DNA from 3 places in the Amycolatopsis sp. 3B14 genome. Region 3 is predicted to be linked to each of the others. Evidence: riboswitches for the same ligand, from Rfam matches in the RefSeq annotation. Region 3 holds a riboswitch; each other region holds the start of a gene.
The links. Region 3 has a riboswitch for S-adenosylmethionine ahead of ACCP09_RS09845 (methionine ABC transporter ATP-binding protein). Riboswitches for the same ligand answer to the same signal wherever they lie in the genome.

Region 1 (7,430 bases), on a different contig from region 3:
GATCCAGCCCTCCACCGGCGACCTGCTCGCGGTGGCGCAGAACGCGGCGGCCGGGGCCGAGCCGAAGGCGCTGAACGGCCTGTACGCGCCGGGGTCGACCTTCAAGATCGCCACCGCGGCGGCGCTGCTGGAGTCGGGCGCGGCCACCGCGGACACGATCGCCGACTGCCCGGCCACCGCGCGCATCGGCCAGCGCACGATCCCCAACGACGACCAGTTCTCCTACCCGCCGCTGCCGCTGCACTCGGCGTTCGCGCACTCGTGCAACACCACGTTCGCGCAGCTCGCCTCGACGTTGCCGCCGGACGCGCTGGCCGACGCGGCCAGCGGGTTCGGCCTCAACGCCGACTTCACCATCCCGGGCATCACCACCGAGGCGGGCAAGGTGGTCCCCACCACCAGCGGCGCCGAGCAGGTCGAGTCCGCGATCGGGCAGGGCACCGTGCAGGCGAGCCCGTTCGGACTGGCCCTGATGGCGGCCACCGTCGCCCGCGGCGACGAGGTGACGCCGCGGCTGTGGCAGGAGCTGGCGACGTCGGTGAACACCGGCTACCGGGCGCCGTCGGTGGAGGTGATCGCCGCGCTGCGGACGATGATGCGCGAGGTCGTCACCGGCGGCACCGCGACCGGGCTGCGCGGCGACGGTGTCGTGTACGGCAAGACCGGCACGGCGCAGTTCGGCGACGGCAGCCAGGCGAACGGGTGGTTCGCCGGGTACCGCGACGACGTGGCGTTCGCGGTGCTGCTGCTCGGGTCGGACTCCTCCAAGCCCGCCGTCACGGTGTCCTCGGCCTTCCTCGGCGCGCTGAGCTGACGTTTCGGCCGCGGCCGAAACGCGCGGCCACTAGCGTGGCGGGTGTGGAGACGATCGCACTGGCCGAGGTGGCCGCGGTGCTCGCCGACCCGAGCCGGGCGGCCATGTGCCTCGCCCTGCTCGACGGGCGGGCGTGGACCGTCGGGGAGCTGGCCCGTACGGCGGGGATCGCGCCGTCGACGGCGAGCGAACACGTCAGCCGCCTGAAGGAGGCGGGGTTCGTGGCGGGGGTGAAACAGGGGCGGCACGCCTACGTGCGGATCGCCGACCCGCGGGTGGCCGAGCTGATCGAGCACCTGGCGCAGCACGCCGGGCACCGGTCCGCCTCGGGCTTGCGCGAGTCCCTGCGCGTGCGGCGGCTGGCGTTCGCGCGCACCTGCTACGACCACCTGGCCGGCACGGTGGGCGTGGCCCTGCGTGACGGCATGATCCGGACGGGACTGGTGTCCGACGGGGACGGCCTCGCGCTGACCGAGCGCGGTCGTTCGGTGCTCGGCGAGCTGGGGGTGACGATCCCGGCCGGGCGGCGCCCGTTGCTGCGGGCGTGCCTGGACTGGACCGAGCGCCGCGATCACCTGGGCGGCGCGCTCCCGGCGGCGCTGTTCGAGCGCGGGGTGGAGGCGGGCTGGTTCGTGCGGCGGCCCGACCGGGCGGTGGTGGTGACCGAGGCCGCCGGGGAGCCGCTCGCGCTCCTGGGCGCGCAGCTGCCCGCCGACCGCCCCGGGGCGGCCTGACGCTTGGGTGCTCCTGCGGGGCTTGCACTGGCCACTCGTCGTCATCGTGTGCGCACCTGCCGTCGAACCCACCCGCCCGCGTCCATGTTGCCGGGCAAGGGAAACGCGGGCGCGACAGCCCGTCGAGCTGCTGCGGGACCCACCGGGGCGCGGCAGGCCACCCCGCCTCCTTATCCTGAATGCCTGACAAACCGGGCAGGGGAGGTGCGGGTGGGCGAGCTGCCGGTCGTGCTGGGGCTGGGCTCGGCCGTCCTGCTCGCCGCCGTGCTCGCGGTCCGCTTCTCCACCCGCCTCGGCCTGCCGTCGCTGCTGCTCTACCTCGTGATCGGCGTGCTGCTCGGCGAAGCCGGGTTCGGCATCCAGTTCTCCGACCCGTTCCTCACCCAGGCGCTCGGCCTGGCCGCGCTGGTCATGATCCTCGCCGAGGGCGGGCTGACCACCCGGTGGTCGGCGGTGAAACCCGCGCTGGGGCAGGGAGTGGCACTGTCCACAGTGGCGGTCGGGCTGAGCATCGCGATCACGGGGCCCGCCCTGCACTGGCTGCTCGGCCTGGACTGGCGGATGGCGCTGCTGTGGGGCGCGGTGCTGTCCTCCACCGACTCGGCCGCGGTGTTCTCCGTGCTGCGCGGCGTCGGCGTGCCCCGGCGGATCGTCGGGGCGCTGGAACTGGAGTCCGGGATCAACGACGCCCCCGCCTACATCGCGGTCGTGGTGCTGGCCGAGGGGACCCGGATCGACTGGTCGCTGCCGCTGCTGGTGGTCTACGAACTCGGCGCGGGCCTCGTCCTCGGGCTGCTGCTCGGCCTGGCCGGGGCGTGGGCGCTGCGCCGCGCCGCGCTGCCCGCCACCGGCCTCTATCCACTCGCGACGGTCGCGGTGTGCGTGGTGGCCTACTCGTCCGGGCAGCTGCTGCACGCCTCCGGCCTGCTCGCCACGTACGTCGCGGCGGTCGTGCTGGGCAATTCCCGGCTGCCGCACCGCTCGGACACGCTGTCCTTCGCCGAGGGGCTCGGCTGGCTCGCCCAGATCGGGTTGTTCGTGCTGCTGGGCCTGTTCGCCTCGCCCGAACGGCTGCTGGAGTCGATCGTGCCGGGCCTGATCGCCGCCGCGGTGGTGCTGGTGTTCGCGCGACCGGTGTCGGTGCTGGTGTCGCAGCTGCCGTTCAAGGTGCCGCTGCGCGAGCAGGTGTTCCTGTCCTGGGCGGGGTTGCGCGGCGCGGTGCCGATCGTGCTGGCGATGATCCCGCTCTCCCACGCGATGCCCGGCGCGCAACGGCTCGTGGACGCGGTATTCGTGCTGGTGATCGTGCTCACCCTGGTGCAGGGCCTCACGCTCGGCCCGCTGGCCCGGGTGCTGCGGCTGAAGGCGGACACCGAGCCGAAGGAGATCGAGGTCGACGCCGCGCCGCTGGACGAGCTGCAGGCCGAGCTGCTCCAGGTCAAGATCCAGCCCGGCTCGCACCTGCACGGCGTGTACCTGTCGGAGCTGCGGCTGCCCGCCGGGGCGTCGCTGAGCCTGATCGTCCGCGACGGCCGCAGCTTCACCCCGCAGCGCACCGACCGGCTGCAGCGTGGCGACCAGATCCTGATCGTGAGCACCGAGTCCGCGCGGGAGGCCGCCGAGCGGCGCATCCGCGCGGTGGACCGGGCCGGTCCGCTGGCGCGCTGGAAGGGCGAGTCCGGCACCTGAGACCCGCTGGCGCGCGGCGGGGGCGATCGGTTACTGTGTCCGCGTAGGTCATGAGTGCCAGCGCCAAGCCCCGGCTCGCTGGCCGGCAACCCTCCTTCCGCGGTGGGGTGCCCCGGGTGAGGACCTGGCTCGTCGCGAGGTGCGGCGGGCAAGCGCGGACCCCCTGGCGGGTCCCTGGACCCGAGGAGCCTTTCGATGACTCTCGCTCTCGAACGCGTCACCACCCCCGCCGTCACCGCCGCCGCGGCCGTCCCGCTGGTCACCGGCGGGGAGCTGGACTACGCCAACCTCGACCACGCGGCCAGCGCCCCGTGCCTGGAGGCCGTGCGCCGCGCGGTGGACGAGTTCCTGCCGCACTACGCGAGCGTGCACCGCGGGGCCGGGTTCGCCTCGCAGGTGTCCACAAAGGTCTACGAGCGCACCCGGGACGTGCTGCGCCGGTTCGTCGGCGCCCGGCGCTCGGACGCGGTCGTGTTCACCCGCAACACCACCGACGCGCTCAACCTGCTGGCCCGCAGCGTGCCGCGGCACACGTCGGTGGTCCTGTTCGACACCGAGCACCACGCCGCGCTGCTGCCCTGGCGCGGCCCGAACGTGCGCCGGATCCCGCTGCCGAACACGCGGCTGGCCGCGGTGTCCGCTGTGGACAGTGCCCTGGCGGAGTGCCCGGAGGGGCCGCGGCTGGTGGTCGTCACCGGTGCGTCGAACGTGACCGGGGAACTGCTGCCGGTGGCGGAGATCGCGGCGGTGGCCCGCCGGCACGGCGCGCGCGTCGCGCTGGACGGCGCCCAGCTCGCCCCGCACCGGCCGATCTCGGTGCGTGAGCTGGACGTCGACTACGTGGTGCTGTCCGGGCACAAGCTGTACGCGCCGTTCGGCGCGGGCGCGCTGATCGGGCGCGGCGACTGGCTGCGCGCGGCGGACCCGTACCTGGCCGGTGGCGGGGCCACGAAGCTGGTGCGCCGCGACGGCGACGGCCTCGGGGTGGCGTGGCAGAGCGGGGTGGAGCGGCACGAGGCCGGTTCGCCCAACACCGTCGGCGTGTACGCGCTGGGCGTGGCGTGCGAGCAGCTGGCGGCGTCGTGGGACGCGGTGGCCGCGCACGAGCGGGAGCTGCTGGAGCGGCTGACGCGGGGTCTCGCCGCGGTGCCGGGGCTGGCGGAGCTGCGCCTGTTCGACGGCGCGGCGGAGCGGGTCGGCACGGTGAGCTTCGTGCTCGACGGGTTCGAGCCGGGCTGGGTGGCGGCGGTCCTGTCGGCCGAGTACGGCATCGGCGTCCGCGACGGCGCGTTCTGCGCGCACATCGCGGTGCGGCGGCTGGTGGAGCGCAACGGCGGGGAGGGCCAGCAGGCGCTGCGGGTGAGCCTCGGCCTCGGCACCACGACCGAGCACGTCGACCGGCTGGTGACCGCGTTGCGGCAGATCGTCGCGCGGGGCGCGCGGTGGACGTACGGCGTGGTCGACGGCCGGTGGGCGCCGTGCCCGGACCCGCGGCCGCTGCCGGACTTCCTGCGCTGAGCGGCGGGCGGCTGCGGGAAATCGGTGCGACCGCCGCCGCGGGCAGGGAGCGCGCGGCCGCTGGGAGTCCGGCGTGCGCGGTGGTGCGGGAGGCAGGCCCCCGGCTCGCGGTGGCCTTCGCCCGCCCGGCCTCGCGTGGCTAGGCAGCGCGCTGACCGGGTTTCCCGGCCTGCGCCGGGGCGGTCGCGGCAGGCGTGGACAATGGCGGGGTGAGCAGTGACCCCCAGCCCTCCCCGGAACCGGACACCGTGCCGGACGAGCAGCAGGCCGCCCCGCCCAAGCGGCGCGCCCTGCTGCTGGCCGTGATCGCGATCGTCGTGTTCGTGGCGGACGTCGTGACCAAGTCGGTCGTCGTGGCGACCCTGGAGGGGCACGAGCCGGTCCGGGTCCTCGGCGGGCTCGTCTACCTGCAGCTGATCCGCAACCCGTTCGCGGCCTTCGGCATGGGCGTCACGGGCATGACCTGGGTGTTCGCGATCGTCGCGTTCGGGGTGGTGATCGCGCTCATCTGGTTCGCCAAGCGGCTGCGGTCGGCGGGCTGGGCGATCGGCCTGGGGCTCATCCTCGCCGGCGCGCTCGGCAACCTGGCCGACCGCGTCTTCCGCGCGCCCGGCGTGCTGCGCGGCCACGTCGTCGACTTCGTGTCGTTGTTCGCGCCCAACGGGGACGTGTGGCCGGTCTTCAACGTGGCCGACTCGGCGATCTGCGTCGGCGGCGTGCTGATCGTGCTGCTGTCCCTGCTCGGCCGCGAGTACGACGGCACGGTCAAGAGGGCCAAGCGTTGAGCGCCCGGATGCTGCCCGTCCCGGACGGGCTCGACGGCATGCGCGTCGACGCCGGGCTGGCGAAGCTGCTCGGGCTGTCCCGCACGGTCGTCGCGGAGCTGGCCGAGTCCGGCGACGTCCTGCTCGACGGCCGCCCGGCAGGCAAGTCCGACCGGCTCTCCGCCGGTGTGCTGCTCGAGGTGACCCTGCCCGACCCGGACAACCCGGTCGAGGTGGTCGCCGAACCGGTCGACGGCCTGCGCATCCTCCACGACGACGACGACATCGTGGTCGTGTCCAAGCCGGTGGGCGTCGCCGTGCACCCGAGCCCCGGCTGGACCGGGCCCACGGTCGTCGGCGGGCTCGCCGCGGCCGGGCTGCGCATCTCGACCTCCGGCGCGGCGGAGCGCCAGGGCGTCGTGCACCGCCTCGACGCGGGCACCACGGGCGTGATGGTGGTGGCGAAGAGCGAGCACGCGTACACCGTCCTGAAGCGGGCGTTCAAGGAACGCACCGTCGACAAGGGCTACCACGCCGTCGTGCAGGGCCACCCGGACCCGACGCGCGGCACGATCGACGCCCCGATCGACCGGCACCCGCGGCACGACTACAAGTTCGCCGTGGTCGCGGGCGGCCGGCCGTCGGTGACGCACTACGAGGTGATCGAGGCCTTCCGCGCGGCGTCGCTGGTGGACGTCAAACTGGAAACCGGGCGCACCCACCAGATCCGCGTGCACTTCTCGGCGCTGCGGCACCCGTGCGCGGGCGACCTCACCTACGGCGCGGACCCGGTGCTGGCCCGCAAGCTCGGCCTGACCCGGCAGTGGCTGCACGCCCGCACCCTCGGGTTCGCCCACCCCGCGGACGGCCGGTGGGTCCAGTTCGAGTCGCCCTACCCGGACGATCTGGCGCACGCGCTGGAAGTGCTGCGCGCGGAGAACTAGGCGACCGCGGTCCCTTCGAGTTCGACCATCAGCTCGGGTACCGCGAGCCGCGTCACGCCGAGCATCGTGGTGGGCGGGGCGACGCCGGCCGCGCCCAGCCGCGCCGCGAGCACGCCGTAGTGCGGGAACAGCTGATCGACGTCGGTGGTGTAGACGTTGAGCCGGACGAGGTTCGCCAGCGACATGCCGGCCTCGGCGAGCACGGCCTCCAGGTTGTCCAGGCTCAGCGCCAGTTGCTTCGCCATGTCCCCGGCGTGCTGGGGTTTTCCGTCGCCGCTCATCGCGGTCTGCCCGGCGCAGAACAGGGTCCGGGTGTGCCCGGCGACCAGTTCACCCTGGTGGTACCCCAGCTCCGCCGACCACGTCCACGGGTCGACCGCGGTGCGCTCCACTCCCACATCAGCTCCCTTCGGATCAGTGCTGTTACGGGACGAAGCCTGGCAGCGAATCACGACATCCTGTGTCGCGTATTTCGCTAGAGTTCGCGGAATGCGCGCCGACCGCCTGGTCTCGCTGGTGCTGTTGCTGCGCCGGCACGGCCGGCTGTCCGCGACCGCGCTGGCCCGCGAGCTGGAGGTGTCCACCCGGACGGTGCTGCGGGATGTCGAGGCGCTGTCCGCCGCCGGTGTCCCGGTCTACGCCGAACGCGGCAGGCACGGCGGTTTCGCGTTGCTGCCCGGGTTCCGGACCGAACTGACCGGGCTGAACCACGACGAGGCCCTCGCCCTGCTGATCGCCGGGTCGCGGCGCGGCGCGCAGGCGTTCGGCCTCGGCTCGGCGCTCGCCTCCGCCATGCTCAAGGTGGTCGACGCGCTCCCGGAAGGTCATCGCGAGATCGCGGCCGGCGCGGCGGAGCGGTTGCTGATCGACCCGGAGACCGACCTGCTCGCCCGCCGGGTCGCCGACGAGGAGGTGCCCGGAGCCGTCGTGGCCGAGGTCCGCCGGGCGGTGTTCGCGGGGCACAAGC
Region 2 (7,430 bases), on a different contig from region 3:
GAACGCGTCGACCGGCTCGCCCTGCAGCAGGATGTCGACCTTCACCAGGTCGGCAACCTGCGTGCCGGCCTCCTCGTAGTCCAGCGAGGCGTAGCCGCGGGTGCGGGACTTCAGCGAGTCGAAGAAGTCGAAGATGATCTCGGCGAGCGGCAGGTTGTAGCGCAGCTCGACGCGGTCCTCCGACAGGTAGTCCATGCCGAGCAGGTTGCCGCGCTTGCTCTGGCACAGCTCCATGATCGCGCCGATGAACTCCGACGGGGCGATCACGGTGACCTTCGACAACGGCTCGTGCACCTCGGCGATCTTCACACCGGTCGGCCAGTCGGACGGGTTGGTGACGTGCACCTCGGTGCCGTCGTCCTGCACCACGCGGTACTCGACGTTCGGCGCGGTGGCGATCAGGTCCAGGCCGAACTCGCGCTCCAGCCGGTCACGGGTGATCTCCAGGTGCAGCAGGCCGAGGAAGCCGCACCGGAAGCCGAAGCCGAGTGCGACCGACGTCTCCGGCTCGTAGGTCAGGGCCGCGTCGTTGAGCTGCAGCTTCTCCAGCGCCTCACGCAGCTCCGGATAGTCCGAGCCGTCCACCGGGTAGAGGCCGGAGAACACCATCGGCTTGGGGTCGCGGTAGCCGGCCAGCGGCTCGGTGGCGCCCTTGCGCTCGGAGGTGACGGTGTCACCGACCCGGGACTGGCGGACGTCCTTCACGCCGGTGATGAGGTAACCCACCTCGCCGACGCCGAGACCCGCGCTGGGCTTGGGCTCCGGCGAGATGATGCCGACTTCCAGCAGCTCGTGCGTGGCGCCGGTGGACATCATCCGGATCCGCTCGCGCGGGGTGATCTTGCCGTCCACGACGCGGATGTAGGTGACGACGCCGCGGTAGGTGTCGTAGACCGAGTCGAAGATCATGGCGCGGGCCGGGGCATCGGCGTCGCCGACCGGCGGCGGCACCTGGCGGACGACCTCGTCCAGCAGGTCGGGCACGCCCATGCCGGTCTTCGCCGAGACGCGCAGGACCTCGGACGGGTCGCAGCCGATGATGTGCGCCAGCTCGGCGGCGTACTTGTCCGGGTCAGCGGCGGGGAGGTCGATCTTGTTCAGGACCGGGATGATGTGCAGGTCCTTCTCCAGCGCCAGGTACAGGTTGGCCAGGGTCTGCGCCTCGATGCCCTGCGCCGCGTCGACCAGCAGGATCGCGCCCTCACACGCCTCCAGTGCCCGGGAGACCTCGTAGGTGAAGTCCACGTGGCCCGGGGTGTCGATGAGGTGCAGGACGTGGTCGCGGCCGTCGACCTGCCACGGGAGGCGCACGTTCTGGGCCTTGATCGTGATGCCCCGCTCGCGCTCGATGTCCATCCGGTCGAGGTACTGCGCGCGCATGGCCCGCTCCTCGACCACGCCGGTGAGCTGCAGCATCCGGTCGGCCAGGGTGGACTTGCCGTGGTCGATGTGCGCGATGATGCAGAAGTTCCGGATCTGCTCCGGCGGCGTGAAGGTCTGGTCGGCGAACGTGCTCACTCGGATCCTCGGCTCGTCGTGGGGTACGACTCCATGTTCCCATGCCCGATTTCCGGGTCATCCCCGATGCCGGTGAGCGGTGGCGAGTGCTGACCTGGAGGTATGAGCACAACCATCGAGCAGATCCTGGACCGGGCCTTCGGTCACCCCCGCGGCCTGCTGGGCCGCATCGGCGGCGCCGTGATGGCCCAGGCGAACGGCGCGACCGAATCGCACGTGGTGGACGTGGCGAGGCTCACCCCGGAGGAGACGGTGCTGGTGGTCGGCCCCGGTCCCGGGGTGGGCCTGCGACTGGCCGGCCGGCGCGCGGCGGTGGCGCACGGGGTGGACCCGTCGCCGGAGATGCTGGCGCTGGCGCAGGCCCGCTGCGCGGCGGAGATCGCGGCGGGCCGGATCCGGCTGGCCCGCGGTTCGGCGGAGCGGACGGGCCTGGACGAGGCCTCCGTGGACGTGGTGGTGAGCGTGAACAACGTCCAACTGTGGGACGACCGCCTCGCGGGCTTCCACGAGCTGCGGCGGGTGCTGCGCCCGGGCGGCCGGCTGATCCTCTCGGCGCACGAGAAGTGGCTCCCCGTGCCGCGGCACGCGCTGGCGGCCGAACTGGTCGAGGCCGGTTTCACCGAGCTGCAGACGTGGGTGTGGCAACCCCCGGGCGTCACCGCGCCGCTGGCCGCCCAGTTCCGCGCCCGACGGCCCGCCTGAGCCTGCGCCACCTGCCACCCCAAATCAAAACCGGCCCCGCGAGATCCGCCGTCACCGGCGCCGCACGATCGGCGGCGCAAGTCGAGAACCAGCTCCGGCGAGATCCACGGTCAACGCACCCCAAGAACCAGCCCCAGGCACCACCAGCGCCGCGAGACGAACCCCGGCCCCGCGGGATCCGCCGACGCACCGGAACAAGCCCAGGCCCGCCGCCGGTCCCGTGTGGCGGCTCACTGCGCGCGGATGTCCGTCCGCAGTGGATGGTCCGGCGGGATCTCCACCAGCACGATCGACGTGCCGTCCGGGTCGGAGATGCGCGCCTCGTCCAGGCCCCACGGCTCGCGGCGGGCCTCGCGGTCCGGCACGACCCCGCGTTCGGCCAGCTCGTCGAGCGTGGCCTTGAGGTCGCGGACCTGGAACCACAGCTCGACGTCGGGGCTGGTGCCCTGCTCGCCGCGGCCGACGACCTCCAGGTAGCCCTGGCCGGTGAAGAACACGGTCCCGCCGGGGAACGTGCGGTAGATGGCCAGGCCGAGCACGTCCCGGTAGAACGCCGTGGTCTTCTCGGGATCGCGGGGGTGGATCAGCACCCGGCTGCTCAGGACGTCCATACCTCCTGCCTACCCCACCTGGTCAGGAAGCCGCAATCGCGGCAATTCCGGCCAGGACGACGACCGAGCCGGCCAGGCGGCGCGCCGGGTGCGGCTCGTCCAGCACGAGCCAGGCCGCGATCCCGCCCAGCACGATGCTCACCTCGCGCGCGGGCGCGACCAGGCTGACCGGCGCCATGCGCATCGCGTAGAGCACGAGCACGTAGGCGACCGGCGACAGCACCCCGACGGCCACCGCCTCCCGCCAATGCGCCCGCCACAGCGCGCCGATCCGCCCGTCTGCGCGTAGGGCCGCGGGCGCGAGCAGCAGGCTCTGCAGCACCGAACCGGCGGCGAAGTAGGTCAGCGGCGGGACGGCGAGGGCGTTGACGGCGTGGTCGTCCCAGAGCGTGTAGGCCGCGATGGCGACGCCGGTGAGCAGCCCGTAGAAGACCCCGGCCCGGCGGGCGCGGGCGTCCGCCGCCGAGCGCGGGCCGAGCCCGATGACCAGCACCCCGGTCACGACGAGAAGGGCACCGGCGAGCCCGAGCCACCCGGGCCGCTCGCCGAGCAGGACGACCGCCGCGAGCACCGACAGCAGCGGCCCGCTCCCCCGCGCCAGCGGGTAGACGACGGACAGGTCGCCGACGCGGTAGCCGCGCTGCAGCACGATGCCGTAGGCGACATGGAAGACCGCGGTCAGCAGCGCCGCGGGCAGCCAGATCCATTGTGGATGCTGCCCCTCGATCACCAGGGCCACGACGGCGACCGGAGCGCAGACCACCGCGGAGACGGTGTAGTAGAGGAAGACGAACCGGGCCCCGTCGTCGACCCGCTTGGCGGCGAGGTTCCACCCGGCGTGCACCACGGCCGCGACGAGGACGAGCCCGAGCGCCGTGCCGTTCACCTGCAGCCTCCCCCAGCCAGTGCGAGTGCCACGGTAGCGCCCTGCTAACCTTGTCGGTCGTTGCCGTGCGGCATTCCGCCAGGGAGGAAACCCGCACGCCGGGGCCGGTACAGCGCGGCAGCGAACCCACCGACAGATCGAAGGAGCGCCTTCATGGCCAACATCAAGTCCCAGATCAAGCGCATCAAGACCAACGAGAAGGCGCGCCAGCGCAACCAGTCGGTCAAGTCCTCGGTGAAGACCGCGATCCGCAAGTTCCGCGAGGCCGCCGAGGCGGGCGACAAGGCCAAGGCCGTCGAGCTGCAGCAGGCTGCCGCTCGCGCCCTGGACAAGGCCGCCAGCAAGGGCGTCATCCACGCGAACCAGGCCGCCAACAAGAAGTCGGCGATGGCCAAGCGCGTCAACCAGCTCTGAGCTTGATCTTCCGAGGGGCGGGCATCCGGCTGGGTGCCCGCCCTTCTGCCGTGCAGGGGTGACGGGTTCGTGAGCGGCGGGGACCTGAGACTTCCTGCGCCCCCGACTCCGGCGTCCGCACAGCCGGGGATACAGCTTGGGCACAACCCCTCACCCGGGCCCGTCGGCTGGCGAACTCAAGCACATCCCGAGCAACGGTGAGCCCGCGCTCCCGCGCGTCAAAAGACCGCCCGCCCCTGGCGCCACCGCTCGCCCCGAGCAACGGCGAGCCTGATCCAACACACCGAACACTTCCGCTTGGCCCCCGGGGCCGAACACACCTCTCGGCTCGAGCGACGGCGAGCCCCGCACCCACCGCCACGCCCACCAGACAACCGCAGTCCGACCCGCGCGCCGGACCCAACGCTCGTCCCGAGCAGCGGCGCGCCCCGCCTCCGGGCTGACCGCAACGGAACGCGGCGCCGAACTCAGCGCTTGTCGCGGGCGGCGGCTAGTTCCAGGACGGCCCGCTCGAGCGCGTAGGCCGGGTCCGCGGCCTGGCCCTTGACCTCGGCGTTCACCCGCGCCACCACGGCCATCGCCTCGGCCAGTCCGGCCTGCGTCCACCCGCGGGACTGCCCCTGCGCCTTGCGGATCTTCCACGGCGGCATGCCCAGCTCACCGGCCATCTGGTTCGGGTTGCCGCGGCCCGCCGCCGACACGCGGGCGATCGTGCGGACGGCGTCCGCGAGGGCGTCGGCGATCAGGACGTGCGCCACGCCGATCTGGAGCGCCCACCGCATCGCTTCGAGCGCCGCGCCGCGCTCGCCCGCGACGGCCTTCTCCGCCACCGCGAAACCCGTCACGTCCGCGCGGCCCCGGTGGTAGCGGCGCACGGCTTCCTCGTCGACCCGGCCGCCCGAGTCGGCCACCAGCTGCGACGCCGCCGCGGCCAGCTCTCGCAGGTCGGATCCGACGGCGTCGATCAGCGCGGCCACCCCGGCCGGGTCGATCTTGCCGCCGGCCTGCCGGACCTCGTTGCGGACGAACGACTCCCGATCGACCGGCCGGGTGATCTTCGGGCATTCGGTGACCTGGGCGCCGGCCTTGCGCAGCGCCGCCGGCAGCGACTTGGCCGCCTTGCTGCGGCCACCACCGGTGTGCACGACGACCAGGACGACACCGTCGGCAGGCATCTTCGCGTAGGCGAGCACCGCGTCGGCCAGCTCCTGGCCGATGTCCTGCGCGCCTTCCAGCACGATCACCCGGCCCTCGCTGAACAGCGACGGGCTGACCAGCTCGGCCAGGCCGGGCGGCGTGAGATCGGACACCCGGACCTTCGTCAGCTCGGCCGTCGCGTCCTCCCGGCGCGCCTGTTCCAGGGCGGCGCGGACGGCGCGCTCGACGAGCAGCTCCTCTTCACCGAGCACGAGCTGCAGGGGGGCGGAGGTGGTTGCCGGCGCGGTCACGGTTCAGATCCTCCCACGGACCACCGACAGCTCCGGAGCGTGATGAAACCCGCAGGGGCATGGCGTGCTCCGAGCGTGGTGCCGTATGTTGTCAACCAGGCATCGCGCGAGCGCGACAGCCACCACAACCGAATACCGCTCATCCAGAGGGGCAGAGGGAACGGCCCGACGAAGCCCCGGCAACCGGCGTCAGCCTGTCATCTCGATTCCGCGAGGTAGCTGACGATCACGGTGCCAATTCCGGCCCGCGTCAGCGGGGCAGATGAGGAAAGGAACCTCGCGATGACTGCAGCCCTCGATTCGACCACCACCCGTCGCACCGTCGACCTCGGTCCGGCCGTGGAACTGGTCTCCAAGGAAGAGGGCCACCGCCAGCCGCTCGCCCCGGAGTTCGTCTCCGCCGAGGACTTCTCGCCGCTGGAGGTCGCCTACGACTTCGGTCGCGTCCGCCGTGAGGACATCGAGGCGGGCCCGCGCAACATCTGGCGCTACAAGCGGCTGCTGCCGGTGCCTTCGAACGTCGAGGAGATCCCGAACACCGAGCCCGGCTGTACCAGGCTGGTGAAGGCCGACCGGCTCGCCAAGGCTCTCGGTGTGAAGAGCCTGTGGGTCAAGGACGACACCGGCAACCCCACCCACTCGTTCAAGGACCGCGTCGTCGCCGTCGCACTGGCCGCGGCTCGCGAGTTCGGGTTCGACACCCTGGCCTGCCCCTCCACCGGCAACCTGGCCAACGCCGTCGCCGCGGCCGCGGCCCGCGCCGGCTGGCAGTCCGTGGTGCTCATCCCGTCCTCGCTCGAGCGCGCCAAGGTCCTGACCACCGCGGTCTACGACGGCAACCTGATCGCTGTCGACGGCAACTACGACGACGTCAACCGCCTGGCCACCGAGCTGGCCGCCGAGCACGAGAACTGGGCGTTCGTGAACGTCAACGTCCGCCCGTACTACTCCGAGGGCTCGAAGACGCTCGCCTACGAGGTCGCCGAGCAGCTCGGCTGGCGGATCCCCGAGCAGATCGTCGTGCCGATCGCCTCGGGCTCCCAGCTGACCAAGGTGGACAAGGGCTTCCGCGAGTTCGCCAAGCTGGGCCTGGTCGAGGACACCCCGTACAAGGTGTTCGGCGCGCAGGCGGCCGGCTGCTCGCCGGTTTCCGCGGCGTTCCGCAACGGTCACGACGTCGTGCAGCCGGTCAAGCCGGACACCATCGCCCGCTCGCTCGCGATCGGCAACCCGGCCGACGGCCCCTACGTGCTCGACACGGTTCGCCGCACGGGCGGCGCGATCGAGGACGTGACCGACGAAGAGGTCGTCGAGGGCATCCGCCTGCTCGCCCGCACCGAGGGCATCTTCACCGAGACCGCCGGCGGCGTCACCGTCGCGACGGCGAAGAAGCTCATCGAAGCCGGCAAGATCGACCCGGACGCCGAGACCGTCCTGCTCATCACCGGTGACGGCCTGAAGACCCTGGACGCGATCGAGAACGAGGTCGGCCCGAAGGCGACGGTCCCGCCGTCGGCGGCGGCCGTCCACAAGGCTCTGGGTCTCTGACAGCTCCTCGGTCTCCGATCAAGGTGCCACCTCACTTTCCCCGGCGCACAACGGCTGGGCCGGACTGGTCGGGGATCACCGCGGTGTCGCCGTCGGTGTCCGTGCGGGCGATGAGTGCGCCGTCCGCGGTCAGTGTTTCGAGTGTCGTCCGGTTCGGGTGGCCGTAGCGGTTGCCCGGACCGACGCTGACCAGCGCCAGCCGCGCGGACACCGCGGCCAGGAACTGCGGCAGCGAGAACCTGCTGCCGTGGTGCGGCACCTTCAGGATCTCCGCGTGCAGATCCGTTCCGGCGGCCAGCAGGT
Region 3 (7,430 bases):
CGGTGATCGGCTACTTCTCGGCCAGCGTCGAGTGGGCCCGGCGCAGCGGGAACCCGGACGCGTGGCAGGAGTTCTGGACCAACCCGGACGCGCGCGGCTACTACTTCATGGGCAAGGACAACATCACCTTCCACGCCCAGATCTGGCCCGCGCTGCTGCTCGGCCACAACGGGGCCGGGGACAAGGGCGGCCAGGTCGGCCCGTACGGCAAGCTGAACCTGCCGGACGAGATCGTGTCGTCGGAGTTCCTGACCATGAGCGGGTCGAAGTTCTCCACCTCGCGCGGCACGGTCATCTACGTCAATGACTTCCTGCGCGAGTTCGGCCCGGACACCCTGCGCTACTTCATCGCGGTGGCCGGCCCGGAGACCCAGGACACCGACTTCACCTGGGACGAGTTCGTCCGCCGGACCAACTTCGAGCTGGCCAACGAGTGGGGCAACCTGGTCAACCGCTCCATCTCGATGGCGCACAAGAACAACGGCGCGATCCCGGCCCCGGTCAAGCCGGCGCCCGCGGACGAGGAGCTGAAGGCGCTGTCCCGCAAGGCGTTCGAGACCGTCGGCGGGCACCTGCAGCGGTCGCGGTTCAAGCTGGCGGCCACCGAGGCGATGCGGGTCGTGTCCGCGGCCAACCGGTACCTGTCCGACCAGGAGCCGTGGAAGCTCAAGGACGACCCGGAGCGCCGCGACGCGGTGCTGCACACCGCGCTGCAGGTGGTGTCGGACGCGAACACGCTGCTCACCCCGTTCTTGCCGCACTCGGCGCAGAAGGTGCACGAGGCGCTGGGCGGCACCGGCGTGTGGGCCGCGCAGCCGGAGCTGCAGGACGTCGAGGACCTGGACATCCCCGGCCGGATCAACCCGATCCTGACCGGCGACTACGCGGCCGAGCAGGCGCGCTGGGAGTCGATCCCGATCGAGGTCGGCCGCCCGCTGGCCAAGCCGACGCCGCTGTTCGCCAAGCTCGACCCGAAGCTCGGCGAGACCGGTCCGGAGTGGGCTCCGATCGCGCAGTGAGCAAGAAGGAACGGCCACCGGTGCCGGAGCGCCTCCCGGCGCCGGTGGTCGACTCGCACACGCACCTGGACGCCTGCGGTGCGGTCACGGCGGCCGACGTGGCCGAGCTGGCCGACCGCGCCGCGGCGGCCGGGGTGACGAGGATGGTGACCGTCGCCGACGACCTGGACGCCGCCCGCTGGGCCGCGGAAGCGTCCACTTGGGACGAGCGGGTGTGGGCCGCGGTGGCGATCCACCCCACGCGCACCAAGGACTTCGGCGAGCCGGAACAGTCCGAAATAGAGCGTCTGGCGCGTCAGGACCGGGTGGTCGCCGTCGGTGAGACGGGTCTGGACTACTACTGGGACTACTCGCCGCCGGACGCCCAGCAGGAGGCGTTCCGCTGGCACATCGACCTCGCCAAGCGGGTCGGCAAGCCGCTGATGATCCACGACCGGGACGCGCATGAGGACGTGCTGCGGATCCTGGACGAGGAGGGCGCGCCGGAGACCGTGGTGTTCCACTGCTTCTCCGGCGACGAGGACATCGCGCGCCGCTGTGTGGACGCCGGTTACGTGCTGTCGTTCGCCGGCACGGTCACGTTCCGCAACGCCCGGGCGCTGCAGGCCGCGGCGCGGCTCGTGCCGTCCGGGCAGTTCCTCGTCGAGACCGACGCGCCGTTCCTGACGCCGCACCCGTTCCGCGGACGGCCGAACGAGCCGTACTGCACCGCTTATACGGTCGCTTTCCTCGCCGACCTCCGTTCGGAGGGGCTGGAACAGGTCTGTTCGGCGGTGTCGGCGACGGCCGAACGCGTCTTCCGGCTGCCGTCCGTCACAGCGGGTTGAACGGACTGCGACATCCGTGGAAATCAACCATCCACCTGGAGGAGTGACGAACGCCACGACATTCCGCCCGGTGTTTGCGCAACCTCGCGGGGTCCGTTACTGTCCCGTGACCGTGCCGCATGATCGCTCCAACCGGGCGAAGAGCGGGACACCCGGAGTCAAGCCAGTGCAGGTCGGGATCGGGGATGGCGAAGACTTCGGGAGCCGTAGTGCGAAAGGGATCGACCTGCTGTGACTGGTAGTAGATGGGCCGACGCGCGCCCGACTGAGGCGATGGACTGGTTCGAGTCCAGCCGTGGTGGCGCCGTGGGCACCCTCGACTGGCCCGACGCCGACGCGTTCTCGGACGACCTGGCTGTCACCGAGCACGACATCCGCACGGTGCTCGGCAACGACGCGGACGATCTCATGGCCGAGGCCGAGATCGACGTCGACGAGCTGATCCGGCTGATCAACGCCGAGACCACGATGCTCCCGGCCCTCGCCATCCCGGACGCGGCCGCACAGGACCGCACGGCCGCCGTGGAGGCCGAGGAGGAGCCGGAGAAGGCCCTCGTCTCCGCGGTCAAGACCTGGAAGCGGCGGTTCCTCCGCGGCTCGGTCCTGGCCCTCCTGATCAGCCTCACCGGTGGCGGCGCGGCCGCGCTGGCCATGAACAAGAGCGTGACCGTCGACGTCGACGGCCACACGCAGACCGTGCACAGCTTCGGCAAGACGGTCGGCGAGGTCCTCGAGGACGCCGGTCTCACCGTCGGTGAGCACGACGCGCTGTCCCCCTCGCCGCAGGCGCCGGTCGGTGACGGTGGCGTCATCAAGCTGGAGCGCGGCCGCAAGCTGAACCTGGTCGTCGACGGGGTCGCCCGCGAGTCCTGGGTTCGCGCGACGAGCCTGCAGGAAGCCATCACGCAGCTGGGCCTGAGCGGCCAGTTCGGCCCGGGCACCGCGTTCTCGATGCCGCTGGACGCGGAGCTGCCCCTCGACGGCGCGACCGTCGAGGTCAAGACCCTCAAGGACATCACCGTCTACGACGGCGACGCCGCCCCGCGCCAGATCAGCACCACCGCGATCACCGCGGAGGAGTTCCTGGCGGAGCAGGGCATGTCGCTCGGCCCGGACGACGAGATCGAGGGCGGCCTGGCCCTCAAGCTGACCAACGGCGCCGAGGTGCACATCTCGCGCACCGGGGTCACCGTGATCAACCAGGAAGAGGACATCGATCCTCCGGTCCAGGAGATCAAGGACGCGACGCTCGACGCGGGCGACGAGGTCGTCCAGGACCCGGGCACCGCGGGCAAGAAGCTGGTGACCTACCGGATCACCAAGCGCAACGGCAAGGAGACCGCCCGCGAGGAGCTCTCGACGAAGGTGATCGTCGAGGCCAAGCCGAAGATCGTCCGGGTCGGCACGAAGCAGCCGGTGATCAGCGACAGCGCCATCTGGGACGCGATCGCGAAGTGCGAGTCCGGCGGCAACTGGTCGATCAACACGGGCAACGGCTACTACGGCGGCCTGCAGTTCAACAAGAGCACGTGGGACGCCTACGGCGGCGACCAGTACGCGGCCTACCCGCACCAGGCCACCCGTGAGCAGCAGATCGCGGTGGCGACCAAGGTGCGCGACGACCGCGGCGGCTACGGCGCCTGGCCCGTCTGTGGCGCCAAGGCCACCAGCTGACCCCCACAGCACACACATCATGACCCCGGCCTGCGGCCGGGGTCATCTTCTTTTCCGGGTCACCTTCCACAAGTGCGGTACTCGCGGGCCAGTAGCATTCCCGGCGTGACCGCACTGCTCGGACCAGCCGAGATCCGTGGCTTGGCCGCCGAGCTGGACGTCCGTCCCACGAAGAAGCTCGGCCAGAACTTCGTGCACGACCCGAACACGGTCCGCCGCATCGTCGACCTCTCCGGAGTGGGCGACGGCGACCACGTCCTGGAAGTCGGTCCCGGCCTCGGCTCCCTGACCCTCGGCCTCCTGGACTCGGGCGCACAGGTCACCGCCGTCGAAATCGACCCGGTCCTCGGCGAGCGCCTGCCGGCCACGATCACCGAGCGCGCCCCCGAGGCCGCCGCCCGGTTCACCGTGCACATCCAGGACGCCCTCAAGCTCCAGCGGGCGGACCTGGCGCAGGAGCCCACGCACCTCGTGGCCAACCTGCCCTACAACGTCGCCGTCCCGGTGGTCCTGCACCTGCTCGCCGAGCTGCCGTCGCTGGCGCACGGCCTGGTGATGGTGCAGACGGAGGTCGCCGACCGGATGGCCGCGGGCCCCGGCAGCCGCATCTACGGCGTCCCGAGCGTGAAGCTCGCCTGGTACGGCCCGGCCCGCAAGGTCGCGCCCGTGCCGCGCGCGGTGTTCTGGCCGGTGCCGAACGTCGACTCCGCGCTCGTCGGCTTCGAGCGCGCCGCGGAACCGGTGTCGGACGCGGACCGGGACGAGGTCTTCGCCGTCGTCGACGCCGCCTTCGCCCAGCGTCGCAAGACCCTGCGCGCCGCGTTGTCGTCGTGGGCGGGCTCGGGGGAGAAGGCCGAGGCGATCCTCCGCGCGGCCGGCGTCGACCCTCGCGCGCGGGGCGAGCAACTGGGGGTAAGGGACTTCGCCAAGATCGCCAAGAGCAAGTCCTTACCACCGTTTGTGTGATCTCGCACCCTGATCCGGACCAGGGACTTGCCAAGAAGATGTGAAGTCCGTTCTACTCTTTGAGGTATCCATCCCGAGCGGCTGAGAGACCTGGCTCGCCGAAGCCGCAGCAACCACCCCACCCGGGCGCAGGTGCTAACGCCAGGACCGATGGAGGATTCCTGTGTACCGCACGATGCTCACGAGGCGCCGCGTCGTCGACGAATGTCGTCGCACGGTCTGCGCGTGTCGTCGCTGACCGCTTTCCCTTCACCACCATTTCCTGATTTCGCCTGACCGTCCTCTGTAGACGGTCTACTTGGTGTGCGGTCGGCGCGTTCGCGCCCGTTGTGCTGGAGCCATTCGTGATCACTGTCGAAAACCTGACCAAGTCCTTCCCCGGTGCCGCCAAGCCCGTCCACGCCCTGCGGGACGTGAGCGTCGAGGTGCCCGCCGGCGCCCTGTTCGGCGTCGTCGGCCCGGCCGGCTCCGGCAAGTCCACCCTGACCCGGTGCATCGCCCTGCAGGAGAAGCCCGACCGCGGCGTGGTGCGGCTGGACGGCCTGAACACCACCGGTCTCGACGGGCGGAAGCTGCGCGAGGTGCGCCGCCAGGTCGCGGTGCTGGACGCGCAGCCGGTGCTGCACGCCGAGCGCACCGTGGCGGGCAACGTCGCGGCCCCGCTGGAGCAGCTCGGCCTGGAGGGCCCGCAGCGGCGCAGCCGCGTCGGCCGCCTGCTCGACCTGGCCGGCCTGACCCAGCGCGCCGCGCTGCGCCCGAGTGAACTCACCCCGGGCCAGCGCCGCCGCGTCGCGCTCGCCCGGTCGCTGGCCGCGGGCCCGGCCGTGCTGCTCGCCGACGACCCGACCGCCGGTGTCGGCGCCGAGGAGACCGGCGCGGTGCTGACCGTCCTCGACCGCGCCCGCGCGGAGCTGGGCGTGACGGTGCTGCTGACCACCCAGGACGGTGCCGCGGTGCGGCGCGTCTGCGACGGGGTCGCGGTGCTGGAGGACGGGCGGCTCGTCGAGCAGGGCACCGTCCTGGAGTTGCTGGCGAACCCGGCCAGCAAGGTCGCGCAGAGCCTGCTGCCCCCGATCGACACGCCGCGCAGCCAGTCGTCGAGCTACGACCGGTCCGTCGACGTGGTGCTGATCGGCTTCGCGGCCGTCGGCGCGCTGCTGCCCGAGGCCTCCGCCCGGTTCGAGGTCGAGCTCGCCACCATCGGCGGCGGCCTCACCCGCGTCGGGGACACCCCGGTGGCCCGGTTCCGGGTCGGAGTCAACGGCAGCCAGGCCGACGCGGCGCTGGCGTGGATCGCCGACCGCGGCGCGCACGTCGTGCACCCGAAGGAAGGCCCGAAGAGCGTCGTCGCGGCCTGACCAGGCGCGAGAGGAGGGGCGTCCCGGCCGGGGCGCCCCTCCTCGTCTCACTTCCCCCGGACCAGGACCCCGACCGCGATCGCGCCCGCGGCCACGATCGCCGCGGCCCAGCCGTTCGCCACCGCGTAGCCGTGCACGGTCGCCGCGGGCAGGGCCAGCCCGGCGACCGAGGCGGTCGCGCTCGCGGCGATCGTGTTCAGCGACGCCGTGCCGATCGACGCGCCGACCTGCTGGGACGTCGTGATGAACGCCGACGCCACCCCGGCGTCCTTCGGCTCCACCCCGGCGGTCGCGATGTTCATGACCGTAGGCATCGCCAGTCCGGCGCCTGCGCCCATCACCAGTTCCACCGGCAGGACCAGGCCCCAGTAGGACGTGTCGACCGACAGCTGGGTCAGCCCGGCGAGCCCGGCGGCCATCAGCAGGAGCCCGATGACCAGCAGCGGGCGCGGCCCGGTCCGCGGGATCAGCCGCCGGGTCAGCAGCGTCGAGACCGTGACGTTGCCCAGCAGGAACGGCAGGAACGCCAGGCCGGCGCCGAGCGCGCCGAAGCCCATGATCGCCTGCAGCTGGTAGGTGAGGAACAGGAACATCCCGAACATCCCGAACGCCGCGACGGCGATGGTCAGGAAGCCCGACGAGCGGGCGCGGTCGGCCAGGATGTGCAGCGGCAGCAGCGGGTTCCGGACCCGGGCCTGCCGGAACACGAACCCGGCCAGCAGCACGACCGCCGCGATCAGCGTGCCGAGCACCACGGGCGACCCCCAGCCGCGGGTCGCCGCCTCGGAGAATCCGTAGACGAGCCCGGCGATCCCCGCGCTGCCGAGCACTCCGCTGAGCCAGTCGAGCCGCGTCTCGCGGTGACCACGCACGTTCGGCAGCACGAACCAGCCCGCGATCGCGGCGGCGATCGCGATCGGCAGGTTCACGTAGAGGCACCAGCGCCAGGACGCGTACTCGGCCAGCGCGCCACCGGCAACCAGGCCGACCGCGCCGCCGGACATCATGATGGCGCTGAAGATCCCGAACGCCTTCGCCCGTTCCTTCGCCTCGGTGAAGGTGATGGTCAGCAGCGAGAGCGTGGACGGCGCCAGCAGCGCGGCGAAGACCCCCTGGGCCGCGCGGGCGCCGATGAGCAGGCCTGGACCGGCGGCCATCCCGCCGAGCGCGGACGCGGCGGCGAACCCGAGCGCGCCCACGATGAGCGTGTTCTTGCGGCCCAGCCGGTCGGCCAGCCGCCCGCCGAGCAGCAGCAGGCCACCGAAGGCCAGCGTGTAGGCGGTGATCGCCCACTGGCGGGCCACGTCGGACATGCCGAGGTCGGCCTGCGCGGTGGGCAGCGCGATGTTGACGATGGTGGTGTCGATGATGACCAGAAGCTGGGCGAGCCCGACGACCGCGAGCGCCCACCACTTTCTCGAGTCGGCCGGTGCCGTCACCGGCGCCGGAGTGGTTGTCGTCATGGTGGAAACCCCCTGGTGGAGAACTGGGTTAGACTGAGAGCAAGCATTACTAGTCGGCCGACAAGTAATGGCGCTGTGGACAGGCTAGGCCTATTGCTAGCCGGGCGTCAAGCAAGTTTGAGA

Region 1: linked by a shared signal. The riboswitch ahead of ACCP09_RS29695 (aminotransferase class V-fold PLP-dependent enzyme) and the one ahead of ACCP09_RS09845 (methionine ABC transporter ATP-binding protein) in region 3 are both predicted to bind S-adenosylmethionine.
Region 2: linked by a shared signal. The riboswitch ahead of thrC (threonine synthase) and the one ahead of ACCP09_RS09845 (methionine ABC transporter ATP-binding protein) in region 3 are both predicted to bind S-adenosylmethionine.

The regions. Positions count from the first base shown of each region.
Region 1 covers NZ_JBHZEN010000056.1:94,460-101,889, forward strand. Annotated here, with positions in the region: gene ACCP09_RS29680 (penicillin-binding transpeptidase domain-containing protein) at 1-814, shown strand, start outside; gene ACCP09_RS29685 (ArsR/SmtB family transcription factor) at 859-1,548, shown strand; gene ACCP09_RS29690 (potassium/proton antiporter) at 1,759-3,237, shown strand; SAM riboswitch class IV at 3,284-3,398, shown strand; gene ACCP09_RS29695 (aminotransferase class V-fold PLP-dependent enzyme) at 3,433-4,755, shown strand; gene lspA (signal peptidase II) at 4,965-5,540, shown strand; gene ACCP09_RS29705 (RluA family pseudouridine synthase) at 5,537-6,463, shown strand; gene ACCP09_RS29710 (RidA family protein) at 6,460-6,855, opposite strand; gene ACCP09_RS29715 (helix-turn-helix transcriptional regulator) at 6,953-7,430, shown strand, end outside.
Region 2 covers NZ_JBHZEN010000004.1:131,732-139,161, forward strand. Annotated here, with positions in the region: gene lepA (translation elongation factor 4) at 1-1,518, opposite strand, end outside; gene ACCP09_RS03345 (class I SAM-dependent methyltransferase) at 1,621-2,220, shown strand; gene ACCP09_RS03350 (VOC family protein) at 2,451-2,831, opposite strand; gene ACCP09_RS03355 (EamA family transporter) at 2,854-3,717, opposite strand; gene rpsT (30S ribosomal protein S20) at 3,871-4,131, shown strand; gene holA (DNA polymerase III subunit delta) at 4,599-5,579, opposite strand; SAM riboswitch class I at 5,716-5,848, shown strand; gene thrC (threonine synthase) at 5,862-7,127, shown strand; gene ACCP09_RS03375 (ComEC/Rec2 family competence protein) at 7,159-7,430, opposite strand, start outside.
Region 3 covers NZ_JBHZEN010000018.1:10,213-17,642, reverse strand. Annotated here, with positions in the region: gene metG (methionine--tRNA ligase) at 1-1,019, shown strand, start outside; gene ACCP09_RS09860 (TatD family hydrolase) at 1,016-1,846, shown strand; gene ACCP09_RS09855 (transglycosylase family protein) at 2,120-3,520, shown strand; gene rsmA (16S rRNA (adenine(1518)-N(6)/adenine(1519)-N(6))-dimethyltransferase RsmA) at 3,626-4,486, shown strand; SAM riboswitch class I at 4,552-4,643, shown strand; gene ACCP09_RS09845 (methionine ABC transporter ATP-binding protein) at 4,831-5,844, shown strand; gene ACCP09_RS09840 (DHA2 family efflux MFS transporter permease subunit) at 5,892-7,307, opposite strand.